2 regions of the Fictibacillus sp. NPDC058756 genome follow, and region 1 is predicted to be linked to the other one. Evidence: riboswitches for the same ligand, from Rfam matches in the RefSeq annotation. Region 1 holds a riboswitch; the other holds the start of a gene.
The links. Region 1 has a riboswitch for S-adenosylmethionine ahead of mtnK (S-methyl-5-thioribose kinase). Riboswitches for the same ligand answer to the same signal wherever they lie in the genome.

Region 1 (5,814 bases):
AGATGCCGATCTATTTAGACGGACAGGAATATACCGTAAGTGCATCGATCGGAATAAGCATCTATCCAGATGATAGTATGGATGCAGATGTATTGATAAAAAATGCTGACATTGCTCTTCATAAGGCAAAAGAAAAAGGACGCGGCAAACGTGAGTTTTTCACTGGCGAAATGAACGCATTTACACTTGAACGCCTTAAGCTCGAAGGCTATTTAAGAAAGGCAATTCAAAAAGGAGAGCTTCAGCCTTACTTTCAGCCGCAGCTTTGCATGAAGACGGAAAGAATCACAGGTTTCGAAGCACTTGTACGCTGGAATCACCCGGAACTTGGCCTTGTATCACCGATGCAGTTTGTTCCTCTTGCAGAAGAAATTGGCCTGATAGATGACATTGGAAGATTTGTTCTCTTTGAATCTTGTAAACAGCTGAGACACTGGCACGATGAAGGTGCACACCATCTTTCTATATCTGTTAATGTTTCAGGAAGGCAGTTTCAGAGATTGTCATTCGTATATGAAGTAAAAGAGGCGCTGCAAACGTCAGGTATACCTGCTGAGTGTCTGCATTTGGAGTTAACCGAAAGCACGATGATTCATAATGTGCAATACAGTATAAGTATTATGCAGGAATTAAGAGAACTAGGTGTTAAACTATCGATTGATGATTTTGGCACAGGCTATAGTTCACTTAGCTACTTAAAAGATTTTCCTGTTGATTCGCTTAAAATCGATCAAAGCTTTATCCGCCACTTGAGTGATGACTTTTTCAATACGAGTGATGCCGCCATCATTAAGGCTATTATTATGATGTGTGAAGGTTTGTCGTTAACTACTGTGGCAGAAGGTGTTGAATCGTACGAACAGATGAAGCTTCTTCGTGAATATGGCTGCCATACCGCACAAGGATATATCATCAGTAAACCGATGCCTGCTAATGAAGCACAACTTTTTTTAGATGAATTTTATAAAATGAAAAACAGCACATCCTGACCACGGGGTGTGCTGTTTGTTGTATTAATTGTTTTCCTTCTTAAGCCCAGAAAGAGAATCTTTGTAGTTACCGCTCACAATACCTTTTTCCGTAATGATGGCTGATATATACTCAGCGGGTGTTACGTCAAAAGCAGGGTTGAACACTTTAATGCCTTCAGGTGCAATACGGATACCGTTTAAATGAGTGACTTCTTCTTCAGGACGCTCCTCGATCGGAATATCTTCACCGCTTGCTGTTCCTAGATCTAGAGTAGATAAAGGGCAAGCGACATAAAAGGGAATGCCCAGCGCTTTTGCCTGAAGAGCTAATCCGAATGTTCCGATTTTGTTCGCGGTATCTCCATTCGCCGCAACACGGTCACAGCCCACGATAACGGCTTTTATATTTTTTGTTTTAAGGGTATGTGCTGCCATATTGTCTGTAATGAGCGTTACATCAATATCATTTGCCTGAAGCTCCCAAGCTGTTAAACGAGCCCCTTGGAGGACAGGTCTTGTTTCGTTTGCGTAGACGGAGAGATTCAATCCTCTTTCTTTTGCAAGGTGAAAGGGAGCCAGTGCTGTGCCGTATTTACTCGTGGCGATGGCACCAGCATTACAGATTGTCATTACTGCATCGCCATCCTGTAAAAGTGAAAGAGCATATTCGCCAATCTTGCGGCATGTGTTTTCATCTTCTGTCTGAATGTTGATCGCTTCTTGCTCAATCTTTTCTTTACCATCTTCTACCGAAACGGCCTTTTGCGCCGCGCGAACTACCCGGTCAAGTGCCCAAAATAAGTTAACAGCTGTCGGGCGGGAGGAGGCAAGGTAATCTCGCTGAACTTGCAGCTTTGATAAAAAGGATTCAAAGTTGTTATCCTTCTCGCTGTTGCTCCAAAGCACAAGGCCAAAAGCGGCCGCGATGCCGATTGCAGGTGCACCCCGCACCTTTAGTTTTGAAATAGCATCCCACACATGTTCGATATTTGTTACATTCAAGTATACAGTGTGATGCGGAAGCTGCTGCTGATCTAAGATAAGAAGATGATCCCTGCGATATCGAACAGAAGGGACCCATTTTTCAGCTACGTTCATTGTTTATGCACCTCTAATCCAGTCAGTTAGTTGAGTGATACTCTTAAATTTTCTTTGGTTTTTTATGAGATAGCTTCCTAGTTCAAGCGCTTTTTTCTTATAAAAAAGTTCTATATCTTTTTGTTCAATGGAATCAAGGTCAGCAACATGTGCAAGACCGATCGTTCTTCGTATTACTTCACAGCCAGCAAACCCGATTGTTTCCTGAAAGGTGTGCTGAAGGAAATTTTCAAGAACGCCTTCTGTTTTAGCAAAAGGATCTGATGCTTTTTCGCGCCATAGTTCTGTAAAAGTATTCGTGTATGTCTCCCATGTTTTCTCGATCGTTTGCAGCAGGAAGGACTGTACATTTTCCCGATGGAACGGTTCTTTTGCATGTGCGTTTTGTGAAAGATGATTCAGTGTCAGATTCGCAAAAAAGTGTGCAAGATCAAAACCAGCTGGACCATAGAAAGCAAATTCCGGATCAATCACTTTTGTCGAGTCTTCTTTTACAAAAATACTTCCTGTATGAAGGTCGCCATGCAGCAAAATCTCAGCTCTAGTTAAAAAAGAAAATCTGAGTTGAGCGACTTCACGAAGCAATTCTTGATCTGCCCAAATTTTTTCTGCACCACTTCTCAGTTCAGCAGGAAACTCGTTAGTGTCATGGTCAAAAAATGGATCTGTAAATACTAAGTCCTCTGTAATCTTGCAAAGTTCAGGGTTGGAAAAACGCTTTACCTGTTCTTTTTTATCGAAAGGGTGGAGATAAAAATCACTGGAATAAAAAGCTGTATTTGCTGCGAATGTTCCGATGTCTTTTGCTAGAAGAGGATACATATTTCCTTCAATCAAACCTTTGCGCAATATGACATGGTCTGAAAGATCCTCCATCACTGTTACGGCTAAGTGTGGATCGGAGTAATAAACTTTTGGTACGAGGTGCGGAACGGACTCAGCCTCTTGCAATAAAGCATCACTTTCAATTCTGGCTCGGTCTAAAGTAAGCGGCCAGCTTTCTCCAACTACTTTTGCATAAGGAAGAGCCTGCTTCACGATCAGTGCTTGTTCGGAATCAGGATCTTGTAAACGGAAAACAAGATTTAAGTTGCCATCACCAATCTCTTGAACAACGAGCTCGTTTAGAGAGGCTGTATCAAAAAAGTTCAATGGTTTAATTACATCGAGTACAGTCAGTTCGTTTAATGGTTCATATGCTGATTTTACTTTTGCGGTCATTTTATGTTCCCCCCGGAATGTTTTTAAAAAATAAAAGAGCCTCTTTTCATATTAGAAAAGAGGCCCGGAAAGACAGTTGTCCCGCACCTCTTATCTTAGCAAAACGATTAGTTTTGCTGGAATTAGCACCGTGCCATACGCTGATTTCCTTAAAAATTCAGCGGCTCCCCATATCTTGCGGGCGCCCCATTTCACAATGGTATTACGGTCGGTTGCTGGGTTTCATCGGGCCATTCCCTCCACCTGCTCTTGATAAGAGACCAATTATTCAGTTCGTTAAAGCGAAATAATATTCGCGCAATTCATAATCGTTATACTACAATGTTTGGAAACGATTTGTCAAACTTTTTTTTGGTAGCTGTTCTCGTAAAGCTTATTGAAAGTGTTGATTTCCACTCCAGGTGCTCGCTTTCCGCGGGGCGTGCGGTTAGCATCCCCTGCGCTTGCACTAGTGGGGTTTCACTTAGTAAAGATCTACACGGCGGTCATTAAAAACAGGAACCTTCGCCCGAACTTCATCAACCAATTCAGGAGAGATCTCAGCAGAAAGAATTTTTTCTTCAGAAACGGAGGCTTCTGCCACAATATCGCCCCAAGGATCGATGATCATAGACTGACCGGCGAATGTATTTTTCGGATCGCTTCCAACACGATTGCAAGCTACAACATAACACTGATTTTCAATAGCCCTGGCAATCAAAAGAGCACGCCAGTGAGTCTGTCGCTGGATTGGCCATTGAGCAGGAACAAATAAAATTTTTGCCCCTTTTATAAAAGGCATGCGTATCCATTCAGGAAAACGGATATCATAGCAGATCGCAGCTGAAGACAATATCCCATCAACAGTGAAAATACCGTTTTCTTTGCCAGGAGCAATATATTTTTCTTCTTCCATAAGCGTAATAAGGTGTGCCTTGGAATACGTTCCGATATGCGAACCTTTTCTGTCAAAGCTTAGCATTGTATTATAAACGTCATTACCTTTCCGAAACGCCACAGATCCGCCAACGATATTAATTTCGAACTCTTTAGCAAGGGAACTGAGCCATTTTTTTGCTTTTTCCCCATTTTCATCACTGATCTCGTCAAGGCGCGTCAGGTCATACCCTGTATCCCAAAGTTCAGGAAGCACTATGGTGTCGGGCTTGTGATGACGAACTGCCTCACGAATTTTTTTCTCAATGTGTTCCATGTTTTTTCCAGGATTTCCAAATTGGACATCGACTTGTATACATGCAATTTTCACAAAAACACTCCTATCTGCCAAAAAAAGTCTTTACAGAATTTCCTTAAGCGTATAACATAACTGATTAGAATTTCAAGAACATTCAAATAAGACTGGAAGTGATCGTTTGAAACGTTTTGAACAGGCAGAGGTCATGGGGAAACTGCCGGAACAATTTTTCGCTAAACTTGTAAAAAAAGTATCACATTATGTGGATCAAGGCTATGATGTTATTAATCTTGGACAAGGGAACCCGGATCAGCCCACTCCAAATCATATTGTTGATGCGTTAAAAGAAGGGGCAGACAATCCTGCATATCACAAATACTCGCCGTTTCGCGGACATTCCTTTTTAAAGCAGGCTGCAGCCGATTTTTATAAAAGAGAATACGGAGTTACGCTGGATCCGGAAAAAGAAGTAGCAGTATTGTTCGGAGGTAAAACGGGTTTAGTAGAGTTATCTCAGTGCTATTTAAATTCTGGAAATATTGCTCTTGTTCCAGATCCCGGATATCCTGATTACTGGTCAGGAATCGCAATGGCTGGGGCGAAGATGGAGACGATGCCTCTCTTAGCAGAGAATGCTTTTTTGCCTGATTATGATCGTTTAGAGGAAAATGTACTGCAAGAAGCTAAACTTATGTTCTTAAACTATCCGAACAATCCGACAGCAGGTGTCGCTACGAAGGATTTTTTTGAAGAGACCGTTGAACTTGCAAAAAAGCATGATATTTTAGTGTGCCATGATTTTGCGTATGGTGCTATTGGATTTGAAGGCAAAAAGCCTGTCAGCTTTTTAGAGGTTGATGGAGCGAAAGAAGTTGGAATAGAAATCTATACACTGTCCAAAACATACAACATGGCTGGCTGGCGTGTCGGTTTCGCAGTCGGAAATGAGCAAGTCATTGAATCTATCAACCTTCTTCAAGACCATTTTTATGTCAGTCTATTTGGAGCCGTGCAGCATGCAGCGGCCGCAGCACTCAATGAATCCCAGGAATGCGTGGATGAGCTGGTAGCGACATATGAAAAGAGGCGCAACGCTTTTATAGGCAGGTTAAAAGATAACGGGTGGAACGTTCAAGCTCCCAAAGGATCGTTCTTCTGCTGGCTGCCAGTTCCTGAGGGATACACGTCAGAAACGTTTGCGGATCATTTATTAGAGAAAGCGCATGTTGTTGTTGCACCAGGTATCGGATTTGGAAAAGAAGGAGACAAATATGTACGTGCTGGATTGCTTACTTCAGAAGATAGGCTGATTGAAGCAGCAGACAGAATCGCAAAAGTCCTTAAAAAAAT
Region 2 (5,814 bases), 1.3 Mb from region 1:
CTTCATAACCTTTTTTAATAAATATCTTTTTTGCAGCCTCTAGTATGCTACGCTTCCGCTCTTCTTTGTGGCTCTCCGTTACTTTCGGTGACATATGGTTCTCCTTTTTTCCCTTTAGACTGTACTCTTAAAATAAAAACTATCATACTTATAAAGCACAATCCACTAGATGTAACTATAAAGATAGGGATTACTCCGAATAAATTTGCTAAGAATCCACCAGCAATAGGACCGACTAAAGAGGAAAACGTCATGATGCTTCCAATTGTACCGAATGTACGGCTGGTCATGTGTTCGGGAGTTAGCTTTAATACATTGGACTGAAAGGGAATAAAAACATAACCAGCTCCAACACAAGCTAAAAATGTTATAGAAGGTGCCCAAAACATAGGATTGGAAAGACTATAATCAGTAAGGATAGCTAGACTTCCAAATCCTAAACCGAGTGTGAATATTCCTCCTGCCATAGCGTTAATCGCATTTTTAATTTCAAACTTACTCAAGATGATTCCAGTAACTAAAAATCCTGCTCCAGAAGCGGTCATAACAGTACCAATTAATCGTGGTGATACTTCTTTTAATTCTCTAAAGAGAGTAACGAACTGTGAATCGGACATCTGAATAACGAACATGGTAACAGCCATTAAAAGCGTTCCGTACATAATAGCAGGAATACCCTTAATAAATGAGAAGCCATCAAGCATTTCTTTGATAAAGTTCTTCTTTAGCTTATTCTCTTCGTGTTCTTCATTTAGAATTTGTGAGGGGTTTGCTGGAATCTTAAGCAGGAGAAGAACGGATAGCAAAAAGGTTATTGCATCAAGAATAAAGATGATCTTGAAACTCCATAGTGCAAGAAGAAGACCGCTTACTGCAGGTCCGATTATTTTCGTGCCGCTCTCAATTATGGAACTGATTGAGGCAGCTTGCTGCATGTGGTGATCAGGCACAATTTCTTTTAGCTTTCCGTTTTTGGCCGGTGTAAAGAGAGCCGAAAAAATACCTAAACCAAATAATAAAGTATACACATGCCAAAGTTCATTAGCAAAAACGAGACCAAAAATAATGAAACCTCTTGCCGTATCAGAAATAATCATAATGTATTTGCGTTCCCAACGATCAGCCAAGACACCTGCTACAGGTCCCAGTAAAGTCATTGGGAGGGCAAGAGACAAGATAATTAACGAAACTTGTAGTGGTGTTGCTTCCCATTTAAGCCCCACCAGTGTGAACACAGCAAGAATTGACAGCCAGTCCCCAAGATTGGAAATCAGTTGAGCAGAAATCAAAAATTGATAAGGTTTGTTTTTTAATAATTTTTCCGATTGTTCCATGTAATCAGCTCCCGGTTTTTAAAGTGACATCCATGTCGTTATTATAAATGACACTGATGTCACTTTACAACTCTTTTTTTCTAATAAATAACAAAAAACCCTCCCGCTGGATAACGGTAGGGTTGATTTAAGATGATTACGCGAGTGGTCCTGCTTGCGTGATTTCAGAAGAAACGGATTTGAATTTTTCAAAGTTAGCCTTAAATTTAGCAGCAAGTTCTTTTGCTTTTATATCATACTGTTCCGGATTATCCCATGTTTTCTTTGGCTGAAGAACTTGATCAGGAACACCAGGGCAATGTGTTGGAATGTGAAGTCCGAATACAGGATCTAAAACAGTTTCAACAGATGTCAGCTCACCTTCAAGTGCCGCTTGAACCATAGCACGAGTGTAAGATAAATTCATACGACTTCCGACACCGTATTCTCCACCGGACCAGCCTGTGTTAACAAGGAATACTTGAACATTATGCTGATCGATTTTCTTGCCAAGCATTTCTGCATAAACAGTTGCAGGCAACGGAAGAAATGGAGCACCAAAGCATGTTGAGAAAGTTGCTTGCGGTGAAGTAACTCCTCTTTCAGTTCCAGCAAGCTTGCTTGTGTATCCAGATAGGAAATGGTACATCGCTTGTTCTTTTGTTAATTTACTGATTGGAGGCAATACTCCGAAGGCATCAGCTGTTAAAAAGATAATTGTATTTGGGTGACCTGCCACACTTGGCTGAATGATGTTTGGAATCGCATCAACAGGATATGCCGCTCTTGTATTTTCAGTTAATGTGGAATCCTTATAGTCAGCAATACGGGAATCATCATCGATCATTACATTCTCTAATACACTTCCAAAACGGATGGCATTCCAAATCTGCGGCTCTTTTTCTTTGGAAAGATCGATTGTCTTTGCATAGCAACCGCCTTCGACGTTAAATACACCAGTATTAGCCCATCCGTGCTCATCGTCACCGATTAAGCGTCGGTTAGGATCAGCGGAAAGTGTTGTTTTCCCAGTTCCGGATAAGCCGAAGAAAAGAGCTACATCAGCTTCGTTTCCAACGTTAGCTGAACAGTGCATAGAAAGGATTCCTTTTTCAGGAAGCAAGTAATTCATAACAGAGAATACTGATTTTTTAATCTCCCCAGCGTATTCAGTACCACCGATTAACACGATTCGTTTCTCAAAAGAAATAATAATAAACGTTTCAGAGTTTGTTCCATCCTCAGCAGGATTTGCTTGGAAGCCAGGAGCTGAAACTACTGTGAATTGAGATTCATGTGAAGCAAGTTCAGTTTCATTAGGACGCACAAACATTTGATGTGCAAATAAATTGTGCCATGCATATTCGTTAATAACTTGAATAGGAAGACGGTACTCTTGATCTGCCCCAGCGAACCCCTTAAATAAGAATAACTCTTCTTTAGTGCCTAAGTATTGAAGTACTTTTTTATATAATTTATCAAAGTTTTCAGGTGAAAATGGTTTGTTTACTTTGCCCCAGTCAATGGATTTTTTTACTGATGCATCTTCAACGATAAATTTATCCTCAGGGGACCGACCTGTGTATTTCCCCGTGGTTGCTCGAAGTGCACCTGTAGAAGTAAGAATGCCTTCTTTTCTTGTTAATGATTTCTCTACTAAAACCGGAACAGGCAAGTTCTGGTGAGTTGTTTCACGGGTCACAAGTTCATTTAAGGTTGTCGTAAATTCCAAAGTATTCATATCAGACAGTACCATCCTTTATCCTAGAGTGATATATTCGAAAATTAGTATAACACATTAATTTAAATAATGTATACTATTTTATGAAAGCGCATCAGAAAAGTTCTTAATCCAAAAAAAAAGGCTTAAATACACCAGGAATCTCCATCATATTGAAAGCGATATCAAAAAAATACAAAATTCAGCTTCTTCCTATTGATATTAAAGGGATTTCTATTGACATCATGAGGTCATTGCGCTATTATATTTCGAGAACGGCTACTCTTATTCTGAGTAGGTGGAGGGACAGGCCCTATGAAACCCAGCAACCGACATGAAAGCGGAGATTAATGGATCTGCTTAAAATGAAAAGGTGCTAACCTGCAAGGTGAAAATAACCTTGGACAATAAGAGGATGAAGGCATTTTTATTTTAAACCTTTTCCCTCGTGAATGATATGTGAAACAGGGAAGGGCTTTTTTTATGCCTTTTTCAAGGTAAGAACATAAACAATGCAAAATAGATAAGAATAAAGTACCGTATCATACTGAAAGCAATTAAGGGAGGATATTAATTTGTCCAAAAAAGTTAGTCGTCGTTTATTTACATCTGAGTCTGTAACAGAAGGTCATCCGGATAAGATTTGTGACCAGATTTCAGATGCAATTCTAGATGAAATCTTAGCTAATGATGCTAATGCACGTGTAGCATGTGAAACATCTGTTACAACAGGTCTTGTACTTGTTGCTGGTGAGATCACAACTTCTACTTATGTAGATATCCCAAAAGTTGTACGTGAAACAATTAAAGAAATCGGATATGACCGTGCAAAATACGGTTTCGATTCTGAAACTTGTGCAGTACTGACTTCTATCGATGAGCAATCTGCTGATATCGCAATGGGTGTAGACCAAGCGCTAGAAGCAAGAGAAGGCTCTATGACAGATGCTGAGATTGAAGCAATCGGTGCAGGTGACCAAGGTCTAATGTTCGGATTTGCTTGTAACGAAACAGAAGAGCTTATGCCTCTTCCGATTTCATTAGCACACAAATTATCTCGCCGTCTTACTGAAGTACGTAAGTCTGAAGAAATTCCTTACTTGCGTCCAGATGGAAAAACTCAAGTAACAGTTGAATATGATGAGAACGATAAGCCAGTACGTATCGATACAATCGTTATTTCTACTCAGCACCACCCAGAGAACACACTTGAAGAAATTCAAAAAGATATTAAAGAAAAAGTAATCAAGCCAGTTGTTCCTGCTGAGTTAATTGATGAGAACACAAAATACTTCATCAACCCTACAGGCCGTTTCGTTATCGGCGGACCACAAGGTGATGCTGGTCTAACTGGACGTAAAATCATCGTTGATACTTACGGTGGTTATGCACGTCATGGCGGCGGAGCATTCTCTGGTAAGGATGCTACTAAAGTTGACCGTTCTGCTGCGTACGCTGCTCGCTATGTTGCGAAAAACATCGTAGCTTCAGGTCTTGCAGATAAAGTTGAAGTTCAGCTTGCATATGCGATCGGTGTGGCTCAGCCAGTATCAATTGCTGTAAACACTTTTGAAACGGGTAAAGTATCAGAAGAAGTTCTTGTAGAATTAGTTCGCAACAACTTCGATCTTCGTCCGGCTGGAATCATCAAGATGCTTGATCTTCGCCGTCCAATCTACAAGCAAACTGCTGCATATGGTCACTTTGGCCGTACAGATATCGACCTTCCATGGGAGAAAACTGACAAGGCAGAAGAACTTAAGAAACAAGCAAATATTTAATTAGTTAAACAACAGACTCCTGATAAATGGGAGTCTGTTTTTGTTTTGATGAATATAGCGCTTTGTCGAAAATTTCGTATCTTTTAAATAACGTGTGATTTAATAAATTAACGTGCGATTATCAGATTTTCACTCAGCATCTCAAACACAATAATATTAAAAAGCCTGCCATTTTTAAATGGCAGGCATCCTTTTATACAAATATCTGATTTTTAACACCTAAACTGCTAACTTGAGGTCTTCCAATTGACTCATAATTTAGAGGATACTGTTCAGCAGCACTTTTGACCTCTTCAAGAGTAAACATGTTTCTCCCATCAAAAATAACAGGCTGCTGCTTCATTCTCCTAATATTTTCAACCAGCAAAAGTTTTTTAAAATCATCCCATTCAGTAACGATAACTGTAATTTCTGAATCAGTTATGGCTGATTCAAAAGAATGAGCAATGTGCACACCTTCGACGGGGAAATCTCTCACGAGTGGATCGAATGCAGTGACTCGAGCTCCCTCATTCACCAGTTTTTCTGATAAAACAATGGATGGGGCAGAGCGTATATCATCTGTATTTGGTTTAAATGAAAGTCCAAGGAGTGTTATTTTCTTATTTTTTAAATCTTTCCCGTAAGCCTTTATTTTTTCGAAAAAGAGCTCACCTTGTTTTTCATTAATATCGAGTGTCTGACCGATAAAAGGCAGTTCAACACCAATGTCTGCTGCCGCATTTTCAATTGCTTTTAAATCTTTTGGAAAACATGAGCCGCCAAAACCAATTCCGGCTTTTAAAAAGTCACTGCCGATCCTTGGATCTAACCCAATTCCGGACGCTATATCATCAATGTTTGTTCCTAATTGATCACTTAGCTGTGAGATCATATTAATGTATGAAATTTTCATCGCCAAAAAGGAATTTGCAGCATATTTAAGCAGTTCTGCACTTCTTGCATCTGTTTGCAAAATCGGCGCATCCCAAGCACTGTATAAACTTTTCAATATTTCTTG

Region 2: another riboswitch for S-adenosylmethionine. It lies ahead of metK (methionine adenosyltransferase); the one in region 1 lies ahead of mtnK (S-methyl-5-thioribose kinase).

What each region holds. Positions count from the first base shown of each region.
Region 1 is NZ_JBHYPU010000001.1:2,329,342-2,335,155, reverse strand. Features, by position in the region: gene ACFW35_RS11765 (EAL domain-containing protein) at 1-989, shown strand, start outside; gene mtnA (S-methyl-5-thioribose-1-phosphate isomerase) at 1,014-2,069, opposite strand; gene mtnK (S-methyl-5-thioribose kinase) at 2,073-3,290, opposite strand; SAM riboswitch class I at 3,378-3,549, opposite strand; gene ACFW35_RS11750 (carbon-nitrogen family hydrolase) at 3,754-4,536, opposite strand; gene ACFW35_RS11745 (pyridoxal phosphate-dependent aminotransferase) at 4,643-5,814, shown strand, end outside.
Region 2 is NZ_JBHYPU010000001.1:1,032,901-1,038,714, forward strand. Features, by position in the region: gene ACFW35_RS05190 (TetR/AcrR family transcriptional regulator) at 1-94, opposite strand, end outside; gene ACFW35_RS05195 (MFS transporter) at 48-1,334, opposite strand; gene pckA (phosphoenolpyruvate carboxykinase (ATP)) at 1,471-3,054, opposite strand; SAM riboswitch class I at 3,316-3,447, shown strand; gene metK (methionine adenosyltransferase) at 3,609-4,814, shown strand; gene ACFW35_RS05210 (UDP-glucose dehydrogenase family protein) at 5,008-5,814, opposite strand, start outside.